4 regions of the Pseudomonas sp. Mb7 genome follow, and region 3 is predicted to be linked to each of the others. Evidence: riboswitches for the same ligand, from Rfam matches in the RefSeq annotation. Region 3 holds a riboswitch; each other region holds the start of a gene.
The links. A riboswitch is a leader RNA that binds a small molecule or an ion and turns the genes downstream of it on or off. The one in region 3 is predicted to bind cobalamin.
Positions count from the first base shown of each region.

Region 1: another riboswitch for cobalamin. It lies ahead of cobW (cobalamin biosynthesis protein CobW); the one in region 3 lies ahead of cobO (cob(I)yrinic acid a,c-diamide adenosyltransferase).
Region 2: another riboswitch for cobalamin. It lies ahead of ACOYXH_RS09100 (ABC transporter substrate-binding protein); the one in region 3 lies ahead of cobO (cob(I)yrinic acid a,c-diamide adenosyltransferase).
Region 4: another riboswitch for cobalamin. It lies ahead of ACOYXH_RS09740 (TonB-dependent receptor plug domain-containing protein); the one in region 3 lies ahead of cobO (cob(I)yrinic acid a,c-diamide adenosyltransferase).

Region 1 is NZ_CP186501.1:2,838,497-2,844,327, reverse strand. It holds gene ACOYXH_RS12955 (ATP-grasp domain-containing protein) at 1-1,209, opposite strand, end outside; gene ACOYXH_RS12950 (hypothetical protein) at 1,209-2,486, opposite strand; gene ACOYXH_RS12945 (2OG-Fe dioxygenase family protein) at 2,486-3,238, opposite strand; cobalamin riboswitch at 3,588-3,799, shown strand; gene cobW (cobalamin biosynthesis protein CobW) at 3,899-4,972, shown strand; gene cobN (cobaltochelatase subunit CobN) at 4,976-5,831, shown strand, end outside.
Region 2 is NZ_CP186501.1:1,967,934-1,973,764, reverse strand. It holds gene ACOYXH_RS09125 (MFS transporter) at 1-246, shown strand, start outside; gene ACOYXH_RS09120 (LysR substrate-binding domain-containing protein) at 257-1,126, shown strand; gene phnX (phosphonoacetaldehyde hydrolase) at 1,201-2,028, shown strand; gene ACOYXH_RS09110 (hypothetical protein) at 2,098-2,367, opposite strand; gene ACOYXH_RS09105 (Ppx/GppA family phosphatase) at 2,376-3,311, shown strand; cobalamin riboswitch at 3,354-3,547, shown strand; gene ACOYXH_RS09100 (ABC transporter substrate-binding protein) at 3,692-4,705, shown strand; gene ACOYXH_RS09095 (FecCD family ABC transporter permease) at 4,714-5,718, shown strand; gene ACOYXH_RS09090 (ABC transporter ATP-binding protein) at 5,715-5,831, shown strand, end outside.
Region 3 is NZ_CP186501.1:1,075,953-1,081,783, forward strand. It holds gene ACOYXH_RS04920 (C40 family peptidase) at 99-716, shown strand; gene ACOYXH_RS04925 (C40 family peptidase) at 937-1,473, shown strand; gene ACOYXH_RS04930 (PQQ-dependent sugar dehydrogenase) at 1,607-2,920, opposite strand; gene ACOYXH_RS04935 (hypothetical protein) at 2,987-3,571, opposite strand; cobalamin riboswitch at 3,735-3,964, shown strand; gene cobO (cob(I)yrinic acid a,c-diamide adenosyltransferase) at 4,046-4,657, shown strand; gene ACOYXH_RS04945 (cobyrinate a,c-diamide synthase) at 4,654-5,831, shown strand, end outside.
Region 4 is NZ_CP186501.1:2,111,239-2,117,069, forward strand. It holds gene ACOYXH_RS09720 (isochorismate lyase) at 1-23, opposite strand, end outside; gene ACOYXH_RS09725 (PLD nuclease N-terminal domain-containing protein) at 195-398, opposite strand; gene ACOYXH_RS09730 (ABC transporter substrate-binding protein) at 449-1,369, opposite strand; gene ACOYXH_RS09735 ((2Fe-2S) ferredoxin domain-containing protein) at 1,366-1,725, opposite strand; gene ACOYXH_RS09740 (TonB-dependent receptor plug domain-containing protein) at 1,725-3,662, opposite strand; cobalamin riboswitch at 3,755-3,960, opposite strand; gene ACOYXH_RS09745 (LysR family transcriptional regulator) at 4,008-4,901, opposite strand; gene ACOYXH_RS09750 (zinc-binding alcohol dehydrogenase family protein) at 5,012-5,831, shown strand, end outside.

The sequences.
Region 1 (5,831 bases), 1.8 Mb from region 3:
GGATTGTCGCAGGCGGGCGGTGTCGGGTTGCCTGAACTCGATGTACAGGTAGTTCTGAAAACCGTTGCTGACCGGCCCGATGGCTTCGCCCGGAGTGACGTAGGCGTACCAACGCTGGAAACCTGGCAAGCGGCAGATCCGGTCGGCGCCGTGCAGTCCGTCATAGAGCCGTTCTGTGCGGGCGAAAGGGGTGGCGATGCCGAACGCATCCGGCGCTTCGCTGGCGCTGGGCAGAGGCTCGGCGGACAGCGCGCGGTGGTAGCAGGCATCCAGCGCCAGCCCCCAGGCTTGACGAATCACATGAATCCGGCTGCCGCCGGGGCGTGCGCCGACTTCGAGAACTCTTGGCCCGCGGGGGGTGAGAATGAACTCGACATGGGCAAACGTGCCTTTGAGCGCTAACGCTTTCACGGCGTCATGGGCCAGACGATGGCAACGCTCCTTCAGCGCTGCGTCGGGCTCCAGCAGCGACGGCGTGTAGCGGGCGAAATGGTGAAAGTCGCCGCGATCGATATCGACGCCGGCAATCACATCGACGATCGGAAAACTGCTGATCGTGCCGTCGGCGGCAATCGTGCAATCGATGGAATGGTTGGAACCCTGGAGAAATTCCTCCAGCAGCAGTTGATCGGTTTCGCGGCTTTTGCCCGCCACATAGCGCTGCAGCGCCGGCCATTCATGACGGGCGTAGTCGAGCAGATCCTGCTGATCGTCGATGCAGCGTACGAACAGGCTGCTGTAAAGGTTCGCTGGTTTCAGGATGAACGGGTAGGGCAGCTCGCCCGGGCGCGCCAGCAGGTCGTCGATACGAACCTGGCGAGAGACCACGTGCAGATCCAGGTTACGCGACTGTTCGAAGCATTGGCGTTGCAGCACCTTGTCCAGCGTGTTTTCCACGTTACGGTGCAGGTGGGCCAGCGCCGGCAGCGCCGCACACAGCCGCCCCGTGATCGCGACATAGCCTTCACGGAAATTCAGGACACTGGTGAAGCCGTGCTCGTCCAGCAACTGTTGCGTCAGCTGGATCAGATCCGGGGTCAGCCCTCTGGAAAAGTCGTACAGCGCCACCGGCGAGATCTGTTTCGCATCGGCGATCTTGCTGGTTTTGCGACTATCGGCAATCAGCAAAGGGGTGATGCCCTCGGCAATCAGGCCCTCGTATTCTCCGTCACGAATATTGCCGATGATCAGGCAGGCCGCTGCACTCATTAGTCAACCTCCTGATCGAAGCTGTAGTGGACCCGGTTCAGGCGCTGGCAAATGTGAGCCAGACGAATCCGGTCCACGCCGTTGGCGCCACCACTCAAGACATTGCGAATGATGTGCGCCAAGGCATCCAGGTCTTCGCTGCTGATGCCCAGACGAGTAATTTCCTGCAGACCGAAGCGCAGGCAGTCGCGGCCATTGATCTGTTTATTGTTGATCCGGATCCCCAGTTCATTGAGCTGCTGCGCCGCTTGCCGGGCCAGTTCGCCTTCGAGCAACAGCAGGTGCGTGTCGGAGGGGTGCAGCGTCCAGCCCGGCAGGTCGGCGAGTGCGTCGTGCAACTGGCGAGTATTGGCGCACATGCGTTGAGCGTAGGCCTGGCCGTAGCGCTGGGTTTCCAGCAGGCTGACGAACAGTTGCAGCAGACCGGGCAGATTGGGCGAGGACACCAGCGCACCGCTGAGCGTTTGCTCAATCCGCTGGGCCAGATCGGCACGCCGGCAGACGATCAGTGCCCGGTGCGGACCTGCCAGGGATTTGTGGGTGTTGCCTTGAAGAATATCCGCCCCCTCGTCAAGCGGGTTGGGAAAGGCCTTCCCGGCGATGAGGCCCAGAGTGTGCGACGCATCGTAGATGATCAGTGTCCGCTCAAAGCCCCGGCGGTTCAGCAGCGCGCGCAGTGGTTTAAGGGCGATTGCCCGTGTGGTCAGACCATGGTCGAGCAGTACGGCTGCCGGTTGTACACCGCACGCCTGGAGTTGCCGATCAACATCCCCGAGATCAATTTGTCCGTCAGCCGTCAGTTTCAAAAAGACGCTGTGCCGGCCCATCTTCTGCACCAGAGGCCCGGTTGCGAAATGCCCGCCGCTTTCGGGCGCCAGTGATAATACGCAGTCGCCCGGCTCGGTCAGGGCGGCCAGCACGCTCAGCGTGCAGTGCACGCCGGAGAGCACGCGGTATTCGACGAACGGCGCGTTAAACATTGCCTGCACGGCTTGGGTCGCCAAAGCCTTTAATGTTTCGACTTCGGGGAAGTGTTCGACCTGCATACCATTGAATTCGGCGGCATAGCATTGACCGTCAATGGCCTGTGCATTGAACAAGTAACGCTCGTAATGGCGATTCTGTCCTAGCGTGCGTGCAGTCTCGGACAATATGTTTTCATTAGCGGTCAGCGATAGTGTGGAAGTTCTTCGTGCGCACGCCTGTTGAAACTGTTCAATGATGAAGTTATGCGCGAGGGGGGTACTGACTGAAAGTGCATGAGTCGAATGATTCATTAGTAGTCCGCCAGGTCGAAGTCGATAATCAACATATCGCGACTGCCGCGATCCGAATTAATGCTCGATGTTTGCAGTGGGGAAACTTCATGCAGAAGTATTCGGTCATTCAAGACGACGGTTTCCAGATAGTCAGTCAAAGTTGCACTGAATACTTGGCCACCTTCTTCATCAAATATCCGGCTTTCGCCACCGATGACATGCTGACGTTGAATCAGGTGTTGAAAGACAAAATCGTGCCCGTCGCGATGTCGGCCCTCAGGGGTGGCCTGGCCAGCATTGCCTTGATCGCAGAGGATACGGAACTGATGGCAGGTCACGAGCCAGTCGCGCGGGCCCAGCGCCATGTCCAGCAGTGCCAGGTCGGCGGCCAGCAGTGTCTGCAGAATCGGGGAGTCAATGAACGTCGCCTCGCAGCGGGTGTAGGTGCGCTGCACTCCGCCCAACAGCGGGTTGTCGGTCTCGGCTTGAAAAAAGTGGCAGTCTTGCAGCGCCGTCCATTGGCGTTCCTGTTGGCGATACTGGAACTTGCAGATGCGTCGTTCGCGAAGACCGTTCTCTGCGCTGAGATACGCATCGGTATGCAAATGATCCCAGGTCGCATTGAATGCCCGGCATGCTTCGCGTCCCAGCAGCGCAACATCCAATGCTGGATAGTGAACACTGTGCGCATAGTGGCAATTGCGCAGTAGTTCGGAAAGTTCCTTTAGTCCGGCATCACTTGAAAGCCGTAACGCGTTACCGGCACTCATGTTGTGGATACCCATGGGTGCAGGAAAGAAACAGGCAGGATCAAATACTGATAATAATCAGCCATGCAAGAAATCCTTTCTTGAGAGACTCATAGTCCTTGTGCGAACTCATCGTTCATATCTTGTATTGATTTATCAATTTGGTTTTTGTAAAGATATGTAATCGAATGCGCGCAGCCGCTCTATTTCAGGGTTTAACGCGGTGGTAGTTTTTTATGTAACGGATAGGACATGTAAGACATAACTTACAACTACTTTTTAAGTGAGAAGTGTTCGCGATCATTAGATGAAAAAGTTGCTGCCCTTATAACCACAATGATCCAGGCGTTGACCCGCCTGCCGTGCATGCGTAGCCTTGCGCATTCGAGGTTCTCCGGCGTATGTCGGAGCTAAGAAGGGAACGCGGTCAATGCCGCGGCTGCCCCCGCAACTGTGAACGGTGATGTTCGCTGCCATGCCACTGCCAGCTCAACTTATGAGCCCGCGGGAAGGCGCAGCCAACGCCAGGCCCAGCGCCTGAACGCCGTCAGCCAGGAGACCTGCCTCGTCACAGATTCTCACTACAACCGGGCGGGGTGATCCGGTGGCGAACTCTCCAGGCACGCACGCGCGTTGCCGGTTCTCGTCCCGTATGCCCGCCGCTTGCCAAAGGGCATACCGATGAAAACACTGGCCAAACTCCCCGTCACCATCGTCACCGGCTTCCTCGGCTCGGGCAAGACCACGCTGCTGCGCCACATGCTCGACAACGCTCAGGGCCGTCGTATCGCGGTGATCGTCAACGAGTTTGGCGAGTTGGGCATTGACGGTGAAATCCTCAAGCAATGCACCATCGGTTGCACCGAAGAAGAAGCCACCGGCCGCGTTTACGAGCTGGCCAACGGCTGCCTGTGCTGCACCGTTCAGGAAGAGTTCTTCCCGGTGATGCGCGAACTGGTTGCCCGTCGCGGCGATCTCGACCATATCCTTATCGAAACCTCGGGCCTGGCCCTGCCAAAACCGCTGGTACAAGCCTTCCAGTGGCCGGAAATCCGCAGCGCCTGCACCGTTGATGCGGTGATCACCGTGGTCGACAGCCCGGCCGTCGCCGCCGGCACTTTCGCCGCGTTCCCGGATCAGGTTGATGCCCAGCGCAAACTCGACCCGAACCTCGACCATGAATCGCCACTGCACGAACTGTTCGCCGATCAACTGGCCAGCGCCGACCTGGTGATCCTCAACAAGGCCGACCAGACCAGCCCGGAAGATCTCGCTCGTGTCCGCGCTGAAGTCGCCGAAGAACTGCCGCCAGCGGTGAAAATCATCGAAGCCAGCAACGGCCGTCTGCCGCTGGACGTGCTGATCGGCCTCGGCGCCGGTTCCGAGGAGCACATCGACAGCCGCCACAGCCATCATGATCACCACCACGGTGAAGGCGATGACGACCACGATGACCACGATCACGACGCCTTCGATTCGATCTCCATCGAACTGCCACAAGCCGACGAAAGCCTGCTGCTCGACGCCCTGACGCAACTGGTGGTCAAGCACGGCATCCTGCGCGTCAAAGGTTTCGCCGCCATTCCGAACAAGCCAATGCGTCTGCTGATCCAAGGCGTGGGTACGCGTTTTGACAAGCATTTCGACCGTCAGTGGGGCGCTGATGAAGCGCGCGTCACGCGACTGGTGTTGATTGGTCAGGCGCTCGACGCCGCGCAACTCGAAGCGCAACTGCGCGCTGCGCTCAGCGTTTAAGCCATGCACCTGCTCAGGACTCAGCCCGGCGGTTTCGTCTCGGATGACAACATTGCCGACCTTGGCCAAACCCCCGCCGAGCTGGTGATCCTGTGCAGCGGCGACTCCAGTCTCGCGCTGCTCGCCGAAGCCGCGCAGCAGTTGCCGGAAGATTACCCGAGCCTGCGTCTGGCCAACCCGATGCAGGTGCAGAACCATGCTTCGGTCGATCTGTACGTCGACGAAGTGCTGCGCCACGCCAAGGTGATCCTGATCTCGCTGCACGGCGGCATCGCCTATTGGCGCTACGGCGTCGAGCGTCTGATCGAACTGTCCGAGCGCGGTGTGCAGGTGATTCTGGTGCCGGGCGATGACCGTCCTGATCCGGAACTCAGCGACCTGAGCACCGTCAACGCTGTGGATCGTGATCGCCTCTGGCAATTCCTGCGCCAGGGCGGCCTGGGCAATGCGCTGGACTTTTTCCGCTGCCTCGCCAACCGTTGGCTGGCTCGTGATTACGTCTGGGAAGAACCGCAGGCGCTGCCGCGCACGGCGATTTACCACCCGAATAAAACCAGCGCCGCACTGAGTGACTGGCAAGCCGATTGGCTGCCTGCACGCCCGGTCGCGGCGGTGTTGTTTTACCGCTCGCATTTACAAGCGGCGAACACCGCATTCATCGATGTGTTCTGCCAGCGCCTGCAAGCGGCGGGGCTGAATCCGCTGCCGATCGCGGTGGCCAGTCTGAAAGAACCCGGCTGCCTGACGGTGGTCGAGGACTGGCTGGACGAGGTTGAGGCCGGGGTGATTCTCAACACCACCGGGTTCGCTCAATCCAGCCCTGAGGCCCCGCACTTGCGGCCGTTTCGCCGCAACATTC
Region 2 (5,831 bases), 890 kb from region 3:
CTTTGCGGCTTCTTCGTCTACGGCCCAGCCTCGAGTTTCTGGGCGCTGTGCCCGGATCTGGTCGGGGCCAAACGCGCCGGTACGGCGACCGGGATCATGAACTTTTCCTCGTACCTGTTCGCCGGATTGGCCGAGCCACTGATCGGGCGTCTGCTTGACACCACGGCAAATACGTCTCTGATCTTTATAGTGGTCACCAGCGCCTGCCTGTGCAGTGCGGCAGTGGCCTTGTTCATTCGACGCTGACGGGGCTTGCATGTACCAGTATCACAAGTGGTTGCGTTCATTTCATGCGGTGGCCAAGACCGGCAGCTTTACCCTTGCTGCCGAGTTTCTCAGCGTCGGTCAGCCGACCGTCAGCGAACAGGTCAACGCTCTGGAGAAGACCTTCTCGGTCGAGCTGTTCCATCGCCGTGGCCGCTACATCGAAATGAGCGCCGCCGGGCACAAGCTCTATGCGATCACTCAGGGCCTGTTCGGTCAGGAGGATGAAGCCGTGCAACTGTTGCAGAGCTTCAAGCAGCGCAAGACCGGCATGTTGCGCCTCGGCGCGGTGTCACCGCCGATTGCGATGAACCTGACGTATGAGCTGATGCAGCGCCACCCGGATATCGAACTGGAAACTTCGTTTTCCTCGGAAAAGGACACCCTGGCGCGGTTATTCAACTTCGATATCGACGTGGCGATTCTGGCCTTGTCGGAATTCGATGAGCGCTTCCACACGCGGCTGTATCACCGTTATCCGATCATCGCCGTGGTCCGCGATGACCATCCGTGGGCCAGTCAGGCGCAGGTTCACATCAGTGAAATCAGCGGCGAAAAATGGGTGATGCGCGAATCCAGTGCGCGCACCCGGCAACTGGTGGAAGAAAGCTGCAAGCGCCTCAATATCGATCTCAATTGCGTCATGCAACTCAACAGCCGCGAAGCCATCGTCCACGCGATCGTCAAGGGCATCGGCATCGGGTTTGTCTCGGCGGTCGAGTACGCCGAAACCCCGGGCACCAAGCCGATCACCTTTGTCGATCACCCGTTTTTCATCGAATACCACCTGTGCTGCCTCGGCATCCGCCGCAACCGACCGGTGATTGCCGAACTGTTTGATGCGAATCCACCGCTGACCTGATCAGCACTGACCCTTGAACCGCCTACCTCATTGCCGAGGGACGGCCCACGCTTACCTGAAAACGGAGATTGACCATGCAGTACCAACAACCGACTCACCTGCAAGCCGCGATCCTCGACTGGGCCGGCACCGTTGTCGATTTCGGCTCGTTTGCGCCAACGCAAATCTTCGTCGAAGCCTTTGCCGAGTTCGGCGTCGCGGTATCGCTTGAAGAAGCGCGCGGGCCGATGGGCATGGGCAAGTGGGATCACATCCGCACGCTGTGCAACTTGCCACAGATTGCTGAACGCTATCGTGCAGCGTTTGATCGCTTGCCGAGTGATGACGATGTAACGGCAATCTACGAACGTTTCATGCCGTTGCAAATCGAGAAAATCGCCCTGCATTCGGCGCTGATTCCGGGCGCACTCGAAGCCATTGCGGCATTGCGCGACAAGGGTTTGAAAATCGGTTCGTGCTCGGGCTACCCGGCGGTGGTGATGGCCAAGGTCGTCGAACTGGCGCGGGAAAATGGCTACGTCGCCGACCATGTCGTCGCCACCGATGAAGTGCCCAATGGCCGGCCGTATCCGGCGCAGGCCTTGGCCAACGTGATTGCCCTGGGCATCGATGACGTGGCCGCCTGCGTCAAGGTCGACGACACCTGGCCGGGGATTCTCGAAGGGCGCGCAGCCGGCATGTGGACGGTGGCATTGACCTGTTCCGGCAACGCACTGGGCCTGACCTATGAGCAATACAAGGCGTTGCCGTCGGATCGACTGGCGGAAGAGCGTGCGCGAATCGGCAAAATGTTCGCCCCTTCGCGCCCGCACTACCTGATCGACACCATCGCCGAGCTGCCCGAAGTGATCGACGACATCAATGCGCGCCTGGCCCGGGGCGAAACTCCGCAGTCCTGCTAATTGATCGTCCGCACCCCGCGCTGATCGTTCCCACGCTCTGCGTGGGAATGCAGCCCGTGACGCTCCGCGTCACTGGACGCAGAGCGTCCCTAGAGGCATTCCCACGCAGAGCGTGGGAACGATCAACAGCCAGATCGCGGGCAAAAAAAAGCTGCCACGAATGGCAGCAAAAACTTTAAGAACACGCGATGTATTGACCGCAGCATAGACGCCGGATAATGACAGTGTCATGACAGCCGAAAATTCATTCAACCGCCCCGCCCCCGTCATCAGGATGTCATCAAGATCACGGCAGAATCCTCGCAAACCGTCTTGAGCCTCGCGACGGATGCTCTGCAAGGATTCCCATGAAAGACGACGCCTCGCTGTTTGCCGCCATCGACCTGGGTTCGAACGCCTTTCGCCTGATGATCGGCCAGTCGGTGCGCAGCCGCAAAGGCTTGCAGATTCAGGAAGTGAAAACCCTGCGCGAGCCGGTGCGCCTTGCCGAAGGCTTTGACGGTGGTGCGCTGGATGCACTGGCACTGGATCGCGGCTGGCAGGCGTTGGCGCGGTTCGGCAAGAAGCTGCGTGGTTTCGAGGCCGGCCGTGTTCGTGCGGTGGCCACCAGCGCGGTGCGTGAAGCGGACAACGCGCAACTTTTTCTGGCCAGTGCCGAGCGGCATCTGGGCTTTCCCATCGACGTCATTTGCGGCCATGAAGAGGCGCGGCTGGTCTACGCCGGCGTAACTCACGCCTTGCCCAGCGCCGACGACCTGCGCCTGGTAGTCGACATCGGCGGCGGCTCCACCGAGCTGATCCTCGGCCAGGGCTCACAACCCTTGTTAACCGAAAGCATCGCCATCGGCAGCGGCACCTTGAGCACGCGTTTCTTTCGCGGCGGCGATGTGTCCGCCGGCGCGCTACAGGAGGCTGAACGCTTCGCCATTCTGCAGTTTGAACATGTCGCCAAGCGCTATCGCGCGCAAGGCTGGCAGCAGACCATCGGTTCGTCCGGCACCGCGCGCATGCTCGCCAAAGTGCTCAAGACCAATCGCCTCAACGACTTCGGTCAGGACGGCATCACCTACGGCGGACTGCTGCGCCTGTCGCTGCTGTTGTTGAAGGTAAACAACGTGCAACAACTCAAGCTTGCCGGTCTGCAACCACACCGCCAGAGCATTCTGCCCGGCGGTCTGGTGTTAATGCTGGCGGCATTCAAAGTATTCGGTATCGCACAAATGCTGCCCTCCGAACCGGGCCTGCGTTTGGGCGTATTGCACGGTTTGATGAGCCAACACTAATCCTCGCCACGGCAGATTCGTCTCCCCTTCAGCGGCTCGATCGACTACCATGCCGCCGTCGGTTCCCGAACGGGACTAATAGGGAATCCGAGGTGCTTGCACAGCACTGATCGGAACTGCCCCCGCAACTGTAGGTGCCGAGCCTGCTCCACGACTGCCACTGGGTGAATCCCGGGAAGGCCGGAGCCAGGCGATGACGCATCAGTCAGGAGACCTGCCGGCACAGTGATTACTAACCGGCGGGGTGTCCGGGAAGGACATCGTGCCGTGCGCGTCTTCGTTGGCTGCCCGGCCTTGCGCTGTTTTCCTGACCGCGTTCGATGGTGTGTTTCCAGACCGTACTCTCCCGCTCCCCGTACGGTTCCCCTGGAGACTGCCCCATGCTGCTGCCCCGCGTTGCCACCCTCATTACCGGCCTGAGCCTTGGCGCCCTGGCGCAGGCGGCACCGACTGTCTATCCACTGACGGTCGAGAATTGCGGCAGCACCCTGACCTTCCAGCACGCACCGACGCGCACCGTGACCATCGGCCAGGCCGGCACGGAGATGCTCTACGCCATGGGCCTGGGCGACAAAGTCGTCGGCACCTCGTTGTGGTTCAACAATGTGCTGGCCAAATACAAAGCGCAGGATGACAAGATCGAGCGTCTGGCTGACAACGAACCGAGTTTCGAATCGGTGATCGGCAAGCGTCCGGAACTGGTCGCCGTGGAACTGGAATGGATGGTCGGCCCGCAAGGCGCGGTGGGTACTCGCGAGCAGTTTCATGAACTGAAGATTCCGACCTATCTGCTGCCTTCCGATTGCGAAGCCAAGGACAACCTCGTCGGCGCCGATGGCACGCGACTGGCGCCGTTTCGCATCGAGACGATTTACAAAAGCGTGAGCCAACTGGCGCAGATCTTCGATGTTCAGGAGCGTGGCCAGCAGCTCAATGATCAACTCAAAGCCAGTCTCGCCAAATCGATTGCCACCGCCCAAGGCAAACAGCTCAAAGACGCCAGCGCGCTGGTGTGGTTCTCCAGCGCACAAATGGACATCGAGCCGTTCGTGGCCGGGCACAAAGGCGTTCCCGATTTCATGCTCAGCACCCTCGGCGTGCGCAACGTGGTGGCGTCCGATGAGGAGTGGCCAACCGTCGGTTGGGAAACCATCGCCAAGGCCAATCCGACCTTCCTGGTCATCGCGCGCATGGATCGTCGACGTTTCCCCGCCGACGACTATGAAAAGAAACTCGCCTTCCTGCGCAGTGATCCGGTGACGCGCAACATGGACGCGGTGAAGCACAACCGCATCATCATTCTTGATGCCATGGCCATGCAGGCGAGCCTGCGCATGTTCGAGGGCATTGAGCAATTGGCCACGGCCATCAACGGCTATGACCTGTCGCAATGAGTGCCAGCCTGATCCGCACGCTCCTGGCCCTGGCGACCCTGTTGATTGCAGTGGTCGCCGGCGTGGCCATCGGTGAAACCTCGATTGCACCGGACGTGGTGTTGCAAGTGCTGGCGAACAAATTGTGGGGCGCCGGGCATGTCCTCGACCCGATCGATGAAGGCATCGTCTGGAACTACCGCCTGACCCGGGCATTGGTCGCGGCGGCATGCGGTGCCGGCTTAGCGACCTGCGGAGTGATTTTGCAGTCGCTGCTGCGCAATCCGTTGGCCGATCCGTATCTGCTGGGCATTTCTGCCGGCGCCTCGACCGGGGCCGTGATGGTCGCGCTGCTTGGCGTAGGTGCCGGGATCATCTCACTCTCGGTCGGTGCCTTCGCCGGCGCGGTCACGGCGTTCGTGCTGGTGATTGTGCTGGCGCGGGTCAGCGGCTCCGCCAGCGGTACCGGGCAGATCATTCTCGCGGGGATCGCCGGTTCGCAGCTGTTCAATGCGCTGACGGCGTTTCTGATCACCCGCTCGGCAAGCTCCGAGCAGGCACGCGGTATCATGTTCTGGCTGCTGGGCAATCTCGGCGGCGTGCGCTGGCCGTCGGTGTGGCTGGCGGTGCCAGTGGCCGTGTTGGGGTTGGTTGTGTGCCTGTGGCATCGGCGGGCGCTGGATGCATTTACCTTTGGTGCGGATTCGGCGGCGTCGCTCGGCATTCCGGTGCGGCGTGTGCAGATTCTGCTGATCGGTTGTGCGGCGCTGGTGACGGCAGTGATGGTGTCGATTGTCGGTTCGATCGGTTTTGTCGGTCTGGTCATTCCTCATGCCGCGCGTCTGTTGCTGGGCACCGGTCATGCGCGGTTGCTGCCGGCCAGTGCGTTGGGTGGCGCGGTGTTTCTGATAGCCGCCGATGTGCTGTCGCGCACCCTGATCAAGGGCCAGGTGATTCCGGTCGGAGTGATTACCGCGCTGGTCGGCGCGCCGGTGTTCGCCTTGATTCTGGTCGGCCGCAGGTCGGCACGATGAACAGTGTTTTGAGTTGTTCCGGCCTGAGCTTCAGGGTGCGCGGCGCCGAGTTGCTCAACGGTGTCAGCCTTGAGGTTCAGCGTGGCGAAACCCTGGGCATTGTCGGGCCGAAT
Region 3 (5,831 bases):
AAACCGAGAAGTCACAAAAAGATCGATTGAATTTGCAAATGAGGCTGATAGCGGGCATAGTCTCGGCTTCTTTACAACTATCAGCCACGGTCGTGCCCATGCTAAAGCGCTTCGCACCCCTCGTGCCTCTCGCACTCGTCACCCTGTTGTACGGTTGCGCTGCTCATTCTCCAGTTCAAGAGCAGCCTCAACAGGTTAAAAATTCTGCCACGGCTCAGTCTTCCGTTATTTACCAGGAAGAGCTGGACACCGAAAAAGAACTCAACGAATTCAATGGCAAGAAGCCTTATCAGCTTCCTGTTCTGGCCGACAGCATCCTCGAACGCGGCATGTCCCTGATCGGTACCCGTTACCGTTTCGGCGGTACCTCTGAAGCCGGTTTCGATTGCAGCGGTTTCATCGGCTATCTGTTCCGCGAAGAAGCTGGGATGAACCTGCCGCGCTCGACCCGCGAAATGATCAACGTTGATGCGCCGCTGGTCTCGCGCAGCAACCTTGAGCCGGGCGATCTGCTGTTCTTCGCCACCAATGGTCGTCGCGGTCGTGTCAGTCACGCCGGGATCTACTTGGGTGACAACCAGTTCATCCACTCCAGCAGTCGTCGCAGCGGCGGTGTTCGCATCGACAGCCTGGGTGATAGCTACTGGAGCAAGACTTTCATCGAAGCGAAACGCGCTCTGGCCAACGCTCCAACCGTCGTCACTGCTCGCAAGTAATTCCCCCGATGTCGCTGCGCTCGCGGCGACAATCAGGCTCCCTGCAATGGAGTAGACGTAGACTTTACAAGGTGAAGTTAAAGTCTTACTTGAAGTTTGCCGCGTAGCCGCTAGAATCCTGTATCTATATTGATGGCAAACCGCCTGCGTGCTCACGCAGGCGGTTTTCTTTTCTGTCCATCGGCAGAAAAAGCCGCAGCCAGATCAGGATGTTCTGCTTATGACGATGACGGCCCGCCTCACATTGATCTTCTTCGCAGCGCTGCTCAGCGCCTGCGCCAGTCGTACACCGCCGCCTGCGCCGGTGGTTCGCGCACCGGTCGTGTTCGGCCCATCCCAAGCTTTTTCACCGGCTGCTGAAGATGTGCTGTTTCGCGCGCTCGGTCTGGTCGGCACGCCTTATCGCTGGGGCGGCAACACGCCGGATTCGGGGTTTGATTGCAGCGGGCTGATCGGTTTTGTCTACCGTGATGCGGCGGGCATCTCTTTGCCGCGTTCGACGCGTGAGCTGATCGTTATGCAGGCGCCGAATGTCGGCAAGGAAGGCTTGCAGACTGGCGACCTGATCTTCTTCGCCACCAATGGCGGCTCGCAGGTCAGTCATGCAGGGATTTACGTCGGGGAAGGGCGCTTCGTGCATGCGCCGGCCACCGGCGGCACGGTGAAGCTGGACAGCCTGTCGAAGGCGTACTGGCAGAAAGCTTATCTGAGTGCCAAGCGGGTGTTGCAGCCGGAGCATCTGGCGCATAACCCGTAGTAAAAATCGCAGCAATCCTAATGTGGGAGCGAGCCTGCTCGCGAAAGCGGTGTATCAGTCAACTCAATGGAGACTGACACTCCGCATTCGCGAGCAGGCTCGCTCCCACAGTTGTTTCAGGTCACATTCAGCATCACTTCGTGGCCGACACTCGCCACACCTTGTTACCGACATCATCCGCCACCAGCAAACCACCTTGCTGATCGATCACCACGCCTACCGGCCGACCCAAAGCATTCTCGTCCTTGTCGAGGAAACCGGTCAGCACATCCACCGGTTTGCCGCTCGGCTTGCCGCCGGTAAACGGCACGAAAATCACTTTGTAGCCACTGTGCGGTTTGCGGTTCCATGAGCCGTGCTGGCCGATAAACGCGCCTTCCTTGAACTGCGCCGGCAGCGTGTTGCCCTCGGCAAAGCTCAGGCCCAGCGAGGCGGTGTGCGGCCCGACTGCATAATCCGGGGCAATGGCTTTAGCCACCAGGTCCGGATTCTGCGGCGTAACGCGGACATCGACATGCTGGCCGTAGTAACTGAACGGCCAGCCGTAGAAACCACCGTCCTTCACGGAAGTGATGTAGTCCGGCACCAGGTCACTGCCGATTTCATCGCGCTCATTCACTGCCGTCCACAGCGCGCCACTGGTCGGTTCCCAGGCCAGGCCGTTGGGGTTGCGGATGCCCGAGGCGAAGATCCGGTGATTGCCGGTTGCACGATCGACTTCCCAGATCGCCGCGCGGCCCTCTTCCTTATCCAGGCCATTTTCGCCGACGTTGCTGTTCGAGCCGACCGTGACATAGAGCTTGCTGCCGTCCTTGCTGGCAATGACGTTTTTGGTCCAGTGGTGATTCAGTGTCCCGCCCGGTAGATCGACAACCTTGATTGGCTGCGACTTGATCTCGGTCGCGCCGGGTTCGTAGTTGAAGCGCAGCAGGCGATCGGTATCGGCGACGTACAGATCGTTGCCGACCAGGGTCATGCCGAACGGCGAGTTGAGGTTCTGCAGAAACACCGTGCGGGTCTCGGCAACGCCATCATGATCGGCGTCACGCAGCAAGGTGATGCGGTTCGGACTCGGCACGCCAGCGCCGGCCTTGCCCATGACCTTCTTCATCACCCAGCCACGAATGCCACTGCTGTCATCGGGCTTTGGCGGGGCATTGGTTTCCGCCACCAGCACATCGCCGTTGGGCAACACATAGAGCCAGCGCGGATGATCGAGGCCTTCGGCGAATGACGCGACCTGAGTGCCAGCCGCCGCAGTCGGTTTGCCGCCCTCGGGCCAGCCGATCGCCGGGGCGATGTTCACCGTCGGGATCAGGGTCTTGTTCGGTTCGGGTAGTTTCGGTGATGGGCCGGTGCCGTCGGAGACTTGCAGGCTGGAGGATTCACCACAGGCGGCGAGCCCTCCGGCGAAGGCGATGACAAAAACGAGCTGGGGCTTGCGCATTGCTGATCTTCCCTATGAATGCATTCCTAATCATAGAGGAGGGCGCAAGCCCGATGGTTCAACTGCTCAGCCGCGGGCTTCCTTGAACAGCACGGCGATGCCCGGGTGATAGTTGCCCGCTTCGCTGCGCAATTTGCGGTAGGCGTAGGGGAAATACCAGGCGACCGCGCAGGTGTGTTCCTTTTGCAGGTCGTCGACCATGTCTTGCAGTTCTTCGGGGCTGGCGCTGTGCTGGGCTTTCTGCGGCGCGACAAACAGGCAGCCGAGCTTGAGGTCGCTGGCATAGCTGATGCGTTTGGCGTCGTTGGTGATGTCCAGCAGGGCTTGAGTCAGATTCAGGTTGGTAACCTTTGGCCAGCGCTGAGTGGCCTGGATAAAGGCGCGGTCTTCGGCACCGGCGAGAAACAGATCGGCGCGGGCATTGCGCTCGCCTTCTTCGTTCTGCTTGCGCGTGGCAGTGTCGTTCAAAGTGACCAGCTCAGCCATCCAGGCTGCGGCCGAGAGCACTCCGAGATTGGCTTTCTCGTCATGCCAGTAAGGGGTGTCGCTGTCGCCGCGCACGGCGTTGTAGCGGTCGATACAGTCAAACCAGCGTTCAAGCACCGGGCGCAGGAATTCCAGGCGCGGGTTGCTGATGATCATGCCTTGCATCGTCATCATCCTTTATTGTTGTAGTGGGCTTTTCGAGAAAAGCATGGCTCTTTGATATCATTTGTATCAGTGTGGCACAAGATTGGCGGCAGATAAGTGATCGGCGGCAGTTATTCGCCCGATGGCCGCCTCTTTAATTGACGCTCCACCCCCAACCCTCTAACCTTCGCGGCTTGTTTCAGGTGCTCTGTGACCTGCGTCGACAGAGTGAAACAGGGAAGCCGGTGAGGGTTGTCTTCGCACGAAGAACCACCACGATCCCGGCGCTGCCCCCGCAACGGTAAATGAGTGAAAACTGCGCCTTGAGCCACTGCCTCGAAAGAAGCGGGAAGGCGCGCAGTCAGGCATGCGCCGCTCATGAGCCCGGAGACCGGCCTGATCCATCCAGCGGCATCACGGTGGGCGATGCCAGGCTTTTTGCCGTCTATTCTTGTGCCTGCCCGCCGTTATCCAGCCTCAACGGAGAGCTCCCCCATGACTGATTCCCCCGAGCGCGACGAACGCCATCTGGCGCGTATGCAGCGCAAAAAAGCCGTGATCGACGAACGCATTGCCAACTCGCCCGACGAGTGCGGCCTGGTGCTGGTGCTCACCGGCAATGGCAAAGGCAAAAGCAGCTCGGCGTTCGGCATGCTCGCCCGCGCCATGGGCCACGGCATGCAGTGCGGTGTGGTGCAGTTCATCAAGGGCCGCAACAGCACCGGCGAAGAGTTGTTCTTCCGGCGCTTCCCCGAGCAAGTGCGCTTTCACGTGATGGGCGAGGGCTTCACTTGGGAAACCCAGGATCGTCAGCGCGACATCGCCGCCGCCGAAGCCGCGTGGGCCGTGTCCCGTGAATTGCTGCGTGATCCGTCGATCGGCCTGGTGGTGCTCGACGAATTGAACATCGCCCTCAAGCACGGCTACCTCGATCTTGATCAGGTGCTCAGCGATTTGCAGGCGCGTCCGCCGATGCAGCATGTGATCGTCACCGGTCGCGCGGCCAAGCCGGAAATGATCGAGATGGGCGACACGGTCACCGAAATGGGCATGCTCAAACACGCTTTCCAGGCCGGCATCAAAGCGCAGAAAGGCGTCGAACTTTGAATCAACCACGTCACTGCCCGGCGGTGCTCATCGCCGCGCCGGCCTCCGGTCAGGGCAAGACCACCGTCACCGCCGCGCTCGCCCGTTTGCATCGCAATCAGGGGCGCAAAGTGCGCGTGTTCAAATGCGGCCCGGACTTCCTTGATCCGATGATTCTCGAGCGCGCCAGCGGTGCGCCGGTGTATCAACTGGACATGTGGATGGTCGGCGAGCAGGAAAGTCGTCGTCTGTTGTGGGAAGCCGCCAATGAGGCGGATCTGATTCTGATCGAAGGCGTGATGGGCCTGTTCGACGGCACGCCTTCCAGCGCCGATCTGTCGCGGCACTTCGGCGTGCCGGTGCTCGGTGTGATCGACGGCACGGCCATGGCACAGACTTTTGGTGCGTTGGCGCTCGGTTTGGCCAGGTATCAGCCGGACTTGCCGTTTGCTGGCGTGCTGGCCAACCGTGTCGGCACCTTGCGCCATGCGCAATTGCTCGAAGGCAGCCTCACCGAAGGTCTGCGCTGGTACGGCGCGTTGTCCCGCGAGACCGGTATCGAACTGCCGAGTCGTCATCTCGGCCTGGTCCAGGCCAGCGAACTGAATGATCTGGATGTGCGCCTCGACGCCGCCGCCGACGCGTTGGCCAGCAGTTGCGAGGTAGCGCTGCCACCGGCCGTGGAGTTTGCTGCACCGGACGTGATCGCTGTCGAGCCGTTGCTGAAGAATGTGCGAATTGCCGTCGCCCGTGATGAATCGTTTGCTTTTACCTACGGCGCGAGTCTCGATCTATTGCGGGCGATGGGCGCCGAGTTGAGTTTCTTCTCGCCGATCCGCGACACGCAATTGCCTGAAGCGGACAGCCTATATTTGCCCGGTGGGTATCCGGAACTGCACCACGTTGCGTTGTCGCAGAACACCGCGATGTGTGAGGCGATTCGCGCGCATCATGCGGCGGGTAAGCCGTTGCTCGCCGAGTGTGGCGGGATGCTGTATCTGCTCGATTCGTTGACTGACGTTGAAGGTACCCGCGCTGAATTGGTCGGGCTGCTTAAGGGCGATGCGGTGATGCAGAAGCGTCTGGCGGCGTTGGCGTTGCAAGCGGTGGATCTGCCGGAAGGTTCGTTGCGCGGGCACACTTATCATCATTCGTTGACGACGACTGAGTTGACGCCGATTGCGCGTGGCTTGAG
Region 4 (5,831 bases), 1.0 Mb from region 3:
TGTAATGTGTTGATCACTTCCATGTACGTCGTTCTCTCTTCGGGGGAATCTTTGCCGGGCAGGTGACACGCGAAAGAGGTGCCGACGATACCGGCATCCATCACTAAGATACGCTTCGCCAATGCAACCTCCCTGTTGTCGCCTGGCCGGCGCGTATTGCGGTGTGCAGCATAGATGAGGTTCTAGCGGCCTGACTACGATGCTGAGTTATGACTGACATGCTTGGGCCCCGCCAACGCCCAGGCAATCAAGCCGAACAGCGGCACAAACACGATCAGCACAATCCATACACCTTTGTTGCTCGCTTTCCCCTCGCTCTTGCGCACCCGATTGATGGCCCAGAGTTCGATTAGCAGAAGAACTGCCGCCAGTACGATCCACACGGTTTCGATTTGCATTGGCTACCTCCTGATGGTCTGTTCGTTAGGTGGCGTGCGGTGCGACGGGTTCATTTATTTTTCTTCAGTGCATTGAGCAGGCGGGCCAGTTGCAAGGCGACGCGGCCGCTGTTGTAGGTTGGCAGCAGGTGGGTGAAAGGGATCTCGATGATGCGGTTCTCGCGCACCGCGCGCAGTTGCGAGAGGACCGGGTCGTGGGCCAACAGGTAGCGTTTGCGGCGGGCGGGCGACCATTCGGCGTCGGCCAGCAGGATCACGTCCGGGTCGCTGGCCAGCAGGGTTTCGCTGTTGACGGTGACTCGATAGAGGTTGATGTCGGCGAACACATTGCGTGCTCCGGCAGCCGCCAGCAGCGGAGTGACAAAGCCACGCCGACCTTCGCTGTCGAGACCTTTGACTTCGCTGTCGAGATAGAACACGGACAACGGTTTACCTGCACCGGCCAAGGCTCGGGCGCTGGCAATGTCCTTTTCCATGGAGTCGATCAATGCTTGGGCTTTTTGCTGCTGGTGCAGCAGCTTGCCCAAGGTCAGCAAGTCATTGCGCACATGCGCGAAATAATCCAGCGAGTGCCCATTGCAGGCGGATTCCAGCAGATACGTACCCACGCCATTGCGCGCAAGCCCCGAGCGCGAGGTCACCCCGTCGCCGAACGCCGTGGCAAAACCGCCGATCACCAGATCCGGCTTCGCAGCGTAAAGCACTTCGCTGGCCGGGTACTGCCGCGCGATTACCGGTACGCCGAAATACTCGGCTTGGCGCTGACCGGCACCGGTGTCATCCAGATACGCCACGCCGACCAGCGCTGGCCCGGCACCCAGTGCGAGGACGAGATCGGCCGCATGCTGATTGAGCGCGACGATGCGCGAAGATTGATCGGCGCTCCATTCTTCGCCGCAATTGCGGTAACTGTCGGCGAGTACAGGCATTGAGCAGAGCAGGGCGCCAAGTACGTACAGAATCGATCTCATGTCTGCGCCTTGATCAGCAAATCCGCAACCACTTCACCGCCCACCAGATGCCCCTCGACCAGCCGCTGCACATCTTCATGGCTGCGCACGCCATACCAGCAGCGTTCCGGGTACACCGTCACAATCGGCCCCAGATTGCACGGGAACTGACAGTGCGTACGGGTCAGCAAGACGCCGCCCGGCGTCTCGATGCGATCGTGCGCCAGTAAGTGCCGGCGCAAGGTTTTCCATAACTGCAACGCGCCGCGTTGGGTGCAACGCGGGCCGGTGCAGACGAATACATGGCGCGCATGCTCGGGCACCTGCGACCAGTCCGGGTGCGTGTCGACGCCGTCGACGGTTTTGATGTCACTCATCAGAAGCGGTACGTGTAGCGCACTTCGGAGGTGAACGGCCGGCCGAGGTTATCGACGTTGCTCGAACGGCTGGTGACGTAATCACGGTCGAACAGGTTCTCCACCAGCAGGCTTACGCGGTGTTGGTGGGCGTTGTCGAGGTAGCGATAGGCGTCGGCGTCGACCACTGAATAATTGCCGTACTCGACCTGCTTCGAGCTTTTGATGTCGCGGATATAGCGGATCGCACCGCCGGCACCCCACAGACGGTTTTCCGACTCATAACCCACGCGCGAGCGGGCGAAGAAGCTCGGGATATCGTTGAGGGTCACACCGCTGCGCGATTCGGTGAGGTTGCGGGTCATGTCCGCTTGCAGGCTCCACTGATCGTTGAGCGCGAGTTTGGCGTCGGCCTCGAAACCACGCATACGCACCTGGCCTTCACCGTTGACCCATTGAATGTCGTCGAGGGTGATCAAGTCGTCGATCTTGCGTTTGAACAGGGTCACGCTGGCGCTGAGTTCGCGGTCGAGCAGAAAGCCTTTGTAGTCGACACCCAGCTCCGCATTGCGGCTTTTTTCCGGCTTCAGGTTGCGATTGCCGATCTCGTCGCCCGGTTCATTGACGAACAGCTGCTCGGCGTTCGGCAGTTTGTAGGCGCTGCCGTACTGACCGCGCACCGACCAGTTGTCGTTGAGGTCATACAGCGAAGTGAGCATGCCGACCGTGGCACTGTCGCCGCCGCTCATGGCTTCGTGGCGAACGCCTATGCTCGGGTGCCAGTCGGGCAGGGCGTCGATCTGCGGACGCAGTTGCGTGTAGAAAGCGTGGGCTTCGGCCTTGTCGTTATCGATGATCAACACATCATCCTGGCCCTTGAACCATTGATTGTCGGTGCCAAACACCAGTACATGATCGCCGGGCAATTCAGCCTTGCCTTCGGCCTGCACACCCCAGTCGGTGAAGCCCCAATAGTCGTTGTGGTTAATGACTTTGGTGCCGCCGCCCTCCCGGTTGTTGACGCGGGTATAACGCGTGTCCCAGTCGTTGATATGGCCTTTGACGAAGTAGCTCAGGCGCTCATTGACGGCCTGCTCGAAGGTCGCCGTGGCGATCTGCTGCACGCGGTCGTTAGTGGTCTTGTGGTTGTCGACCGGGCGGGCGAAATCGAGGTTGGCGTCGGCGTATTGGTAAAACAGCTCCAGCCGCGAATCATCGTCGAACGACTGAATCGCCTTGCCGCCGAACGTGGTGACTTCGTAAGCGCGATCCTTGCCGGAATCGTTTTTCATGTCGCGGTTGCGATAGGGCTGGTAACCGTCGGAGACGTTGTGACTGACGTACGCCAACAAACCGAGGTCGCCGAAGCCGTTAGTGAAGATATTCTCGACGCGGGCGTCTTCGGTGGTGCCGCCAAAGCTGTCGACGCCTAGATTCACTTCGCCGGCGGCTTTGCGCGATTGCGGGCTGCGGGTGACGATGTTGATCACACCGGACACGGCCTGGGTGCCGAACAACAGGCTCTGCCCACCCTTGAGCACTTCGATGCGTTCGATGGCGTTGGCCGGCAGGGTGTCCAGATAGAGGCCGCCGTACAGGCGATTGTTCAGGCGCACGCCGTCGAGCAGGATCAGCGTGTCGTCGTTGCGCCCGCCGAGCAGCGAATAGGTGCCGTAGTCGAAAGGGCCGTTTTTCGGCGCCACATACAAGCCTGGAATGAACATCTGCATCACGCGGCTGACATCGGCGCTGGGGCCGGCGCGTTCGATCTGTTCGCGGCTGACGATTTCGACCTTGCTGCCGAATCTGGCCATGTCGGCGACGGTGGTGGACTCCACCGACGGTGCGGAAACGATTTGTTGATTGAGTTCCAGCGGCGCGTCGTCGGCCAGTAGCAGCGGGCTGAACAGGCAGCCAAGGAACAGGGTTGGAGCAGAAGTGTTGAAAGGTCGAATCATTGTCTTCTCGAAAAGGATCTTCGCAGAAGAGCATGCAAGAGAAGGCATCGCGCACAGCCAATACCGGCCCATGCCCGCCCACCGCAGGATTTTGCCAAACGAAATTCCAGGCCGGTCTCCGGGCTCGCGCGTATCGAGGTTTTCACCTTCCCATGGCCGTCTGGCCACAGTGGTGTATTGAAAACATCACGCGCATACCGTTGCGGGGGCAGCACCGGACTTGTTCGAAAAGAACGTACCGGTTTCCCGTTTCACCCCATGCACGGCGGCATGGGACACCTGAAACTGGCCGGCATCTGAACATTCGAGGAGCGTCTCGTCAATGTGGCAACCAACGGGGGGGAGCTATTGGATGCGTTCCAGAGCGACAAACTGGCCACTCAACCACGCATAAAGCTGAGACACCGCCGGGGTGATCTGCTTGCGATGCGGGCACACCAGACTCAACGGTGAGGCATTGCCGGGAAAATCCTTCAGTAGCACGACCAGTCGCCCTGCGATCACGTCTGCACTGACGTCCAGCCAGGATTTGTTGGCGATGCCTTCGCCGCTCAACGCCCAGCGGCGCACGATGTCGGCGTCGTCGCTGAACATCGGTCCCGAGACCTGGATCGTTTCACTGCCCAGGCTCCACTTGTCGTAGATCCGGCCGCCTTGCTGGTAGAGCAGGCAAGCGTGGTTGTGCAGATCGTCCGGCGTTTGCGGGTATCCGTGGCGCTCCACGTATTCCGGTGCGGCGACCAGCACCCGCCGGTTCCACGGTGCCAGCGGCAGCGCCACGTAGTTGGCATCTTCATTCGAGCCGTATCGAATCGCCACGTCTACCGGGTCACGAAACAAGTCGGCCATCTGGTCCGACAGGGAAAAGCGCAAGGTCAGTTCCGGGTGCTGGCGGCGAAACAGTGTGAGCCACGGCAGCAAAATGTTGCGCCCCAGATCGGACGGCGCCGTCACTTGCAACACGCCGCGCAACGTGGCGCTTTCACCGCGCAGGTTTTCCTTGCCTTGCTTGAGCGCCTCCAGCACCGAGTGGGCGGTGGGCAAGTATTGCTCGCCCTCGGCGGTTAATCGCAGACTGCGGGTGGTGCGCGCAAACAGGCGCACGTCCAGCTCACGCTCCAGACGCTTGATCGCCGCGGCAACCTGACCGGGCAATAAATCCGCCTCATGGGCGGCAGCGGTGAAGCTGCCCAGCGCGGCGCTGCGGGTGAACAAACCAAGGTCATCGATGCGGATCATTTTCACTCCTGCAGTGAAAGTGTTGGCGCATTCTGCTGGTTTTTCTTTGTGCTTGGGAAGTCGAAGATGGCGGCAAGCGAGCACATCAGCTCTTCAGACAGCGAGTTTCCATGAAAGCCATCACCTTCACCCAACACGCTTTGCCCATTGAAGATCCGCAATCGTTGCAGGACATCGACCTTCCGGTGCCAACTCCCGGCCCCCGGGATTTGCTCGTAGAAGTTCGTGCGGTGTCGGTCAATCCGGTCGATACCAAAGTACGCGCCGGAACTTTCACCAAAGAACCGAAAATCCTCGGCTGGGATGCCGCCGGTATTGTCCGCGAGGTCGGGGCTGAAGTGACGCTGTTTCAGCCTGGCGACGAAGTGTTCTACGCAGGCTCCCTTGCCCGCACCGGCAGTTATAGCGAATTTCATTTGGTGGACGAGCGAATCGTCGGGCACAAACCGCGTTCGTTAAGTGCTGCGGATGCCGCGGCATTGCCGTTGACCTCGATCACCGCCTGGGAGCTGTTGTTTGACCGTCTCGGTGTCACCGAAGGTTCAGGGCAGGGCAAGTGCCTGTTGATCACGGGGGCAGCGGGCGGCGTCGGTTCGATGCTGGTGCAATTGGCCCGACAGTTGACGCAGCTGACTGTCATCGGCACCGCCTCACGGCAGGAAACGGCTGACTGGGTCCGGCAATTGGGCGCGCATCACGTCATCGATCACAGTCAGCCGCTGCTCGCACAGTTGCAGGCACTGGGCATCGACGAGGTCAGCCATGTCGCCAGCCTGACCCATACCGAGCAGCATTTTGCGCAGCTGATCGAAGTGCTTCAACCACAAGGGCGTCTGGGCGTGATCGACGATCCTGAAAGCCTCGACGTGATGCCGCTCAAGCGCAAGTCGCTGTCGCTGCACTGGGAGCTGATGTTCACCCGTTCGCTGT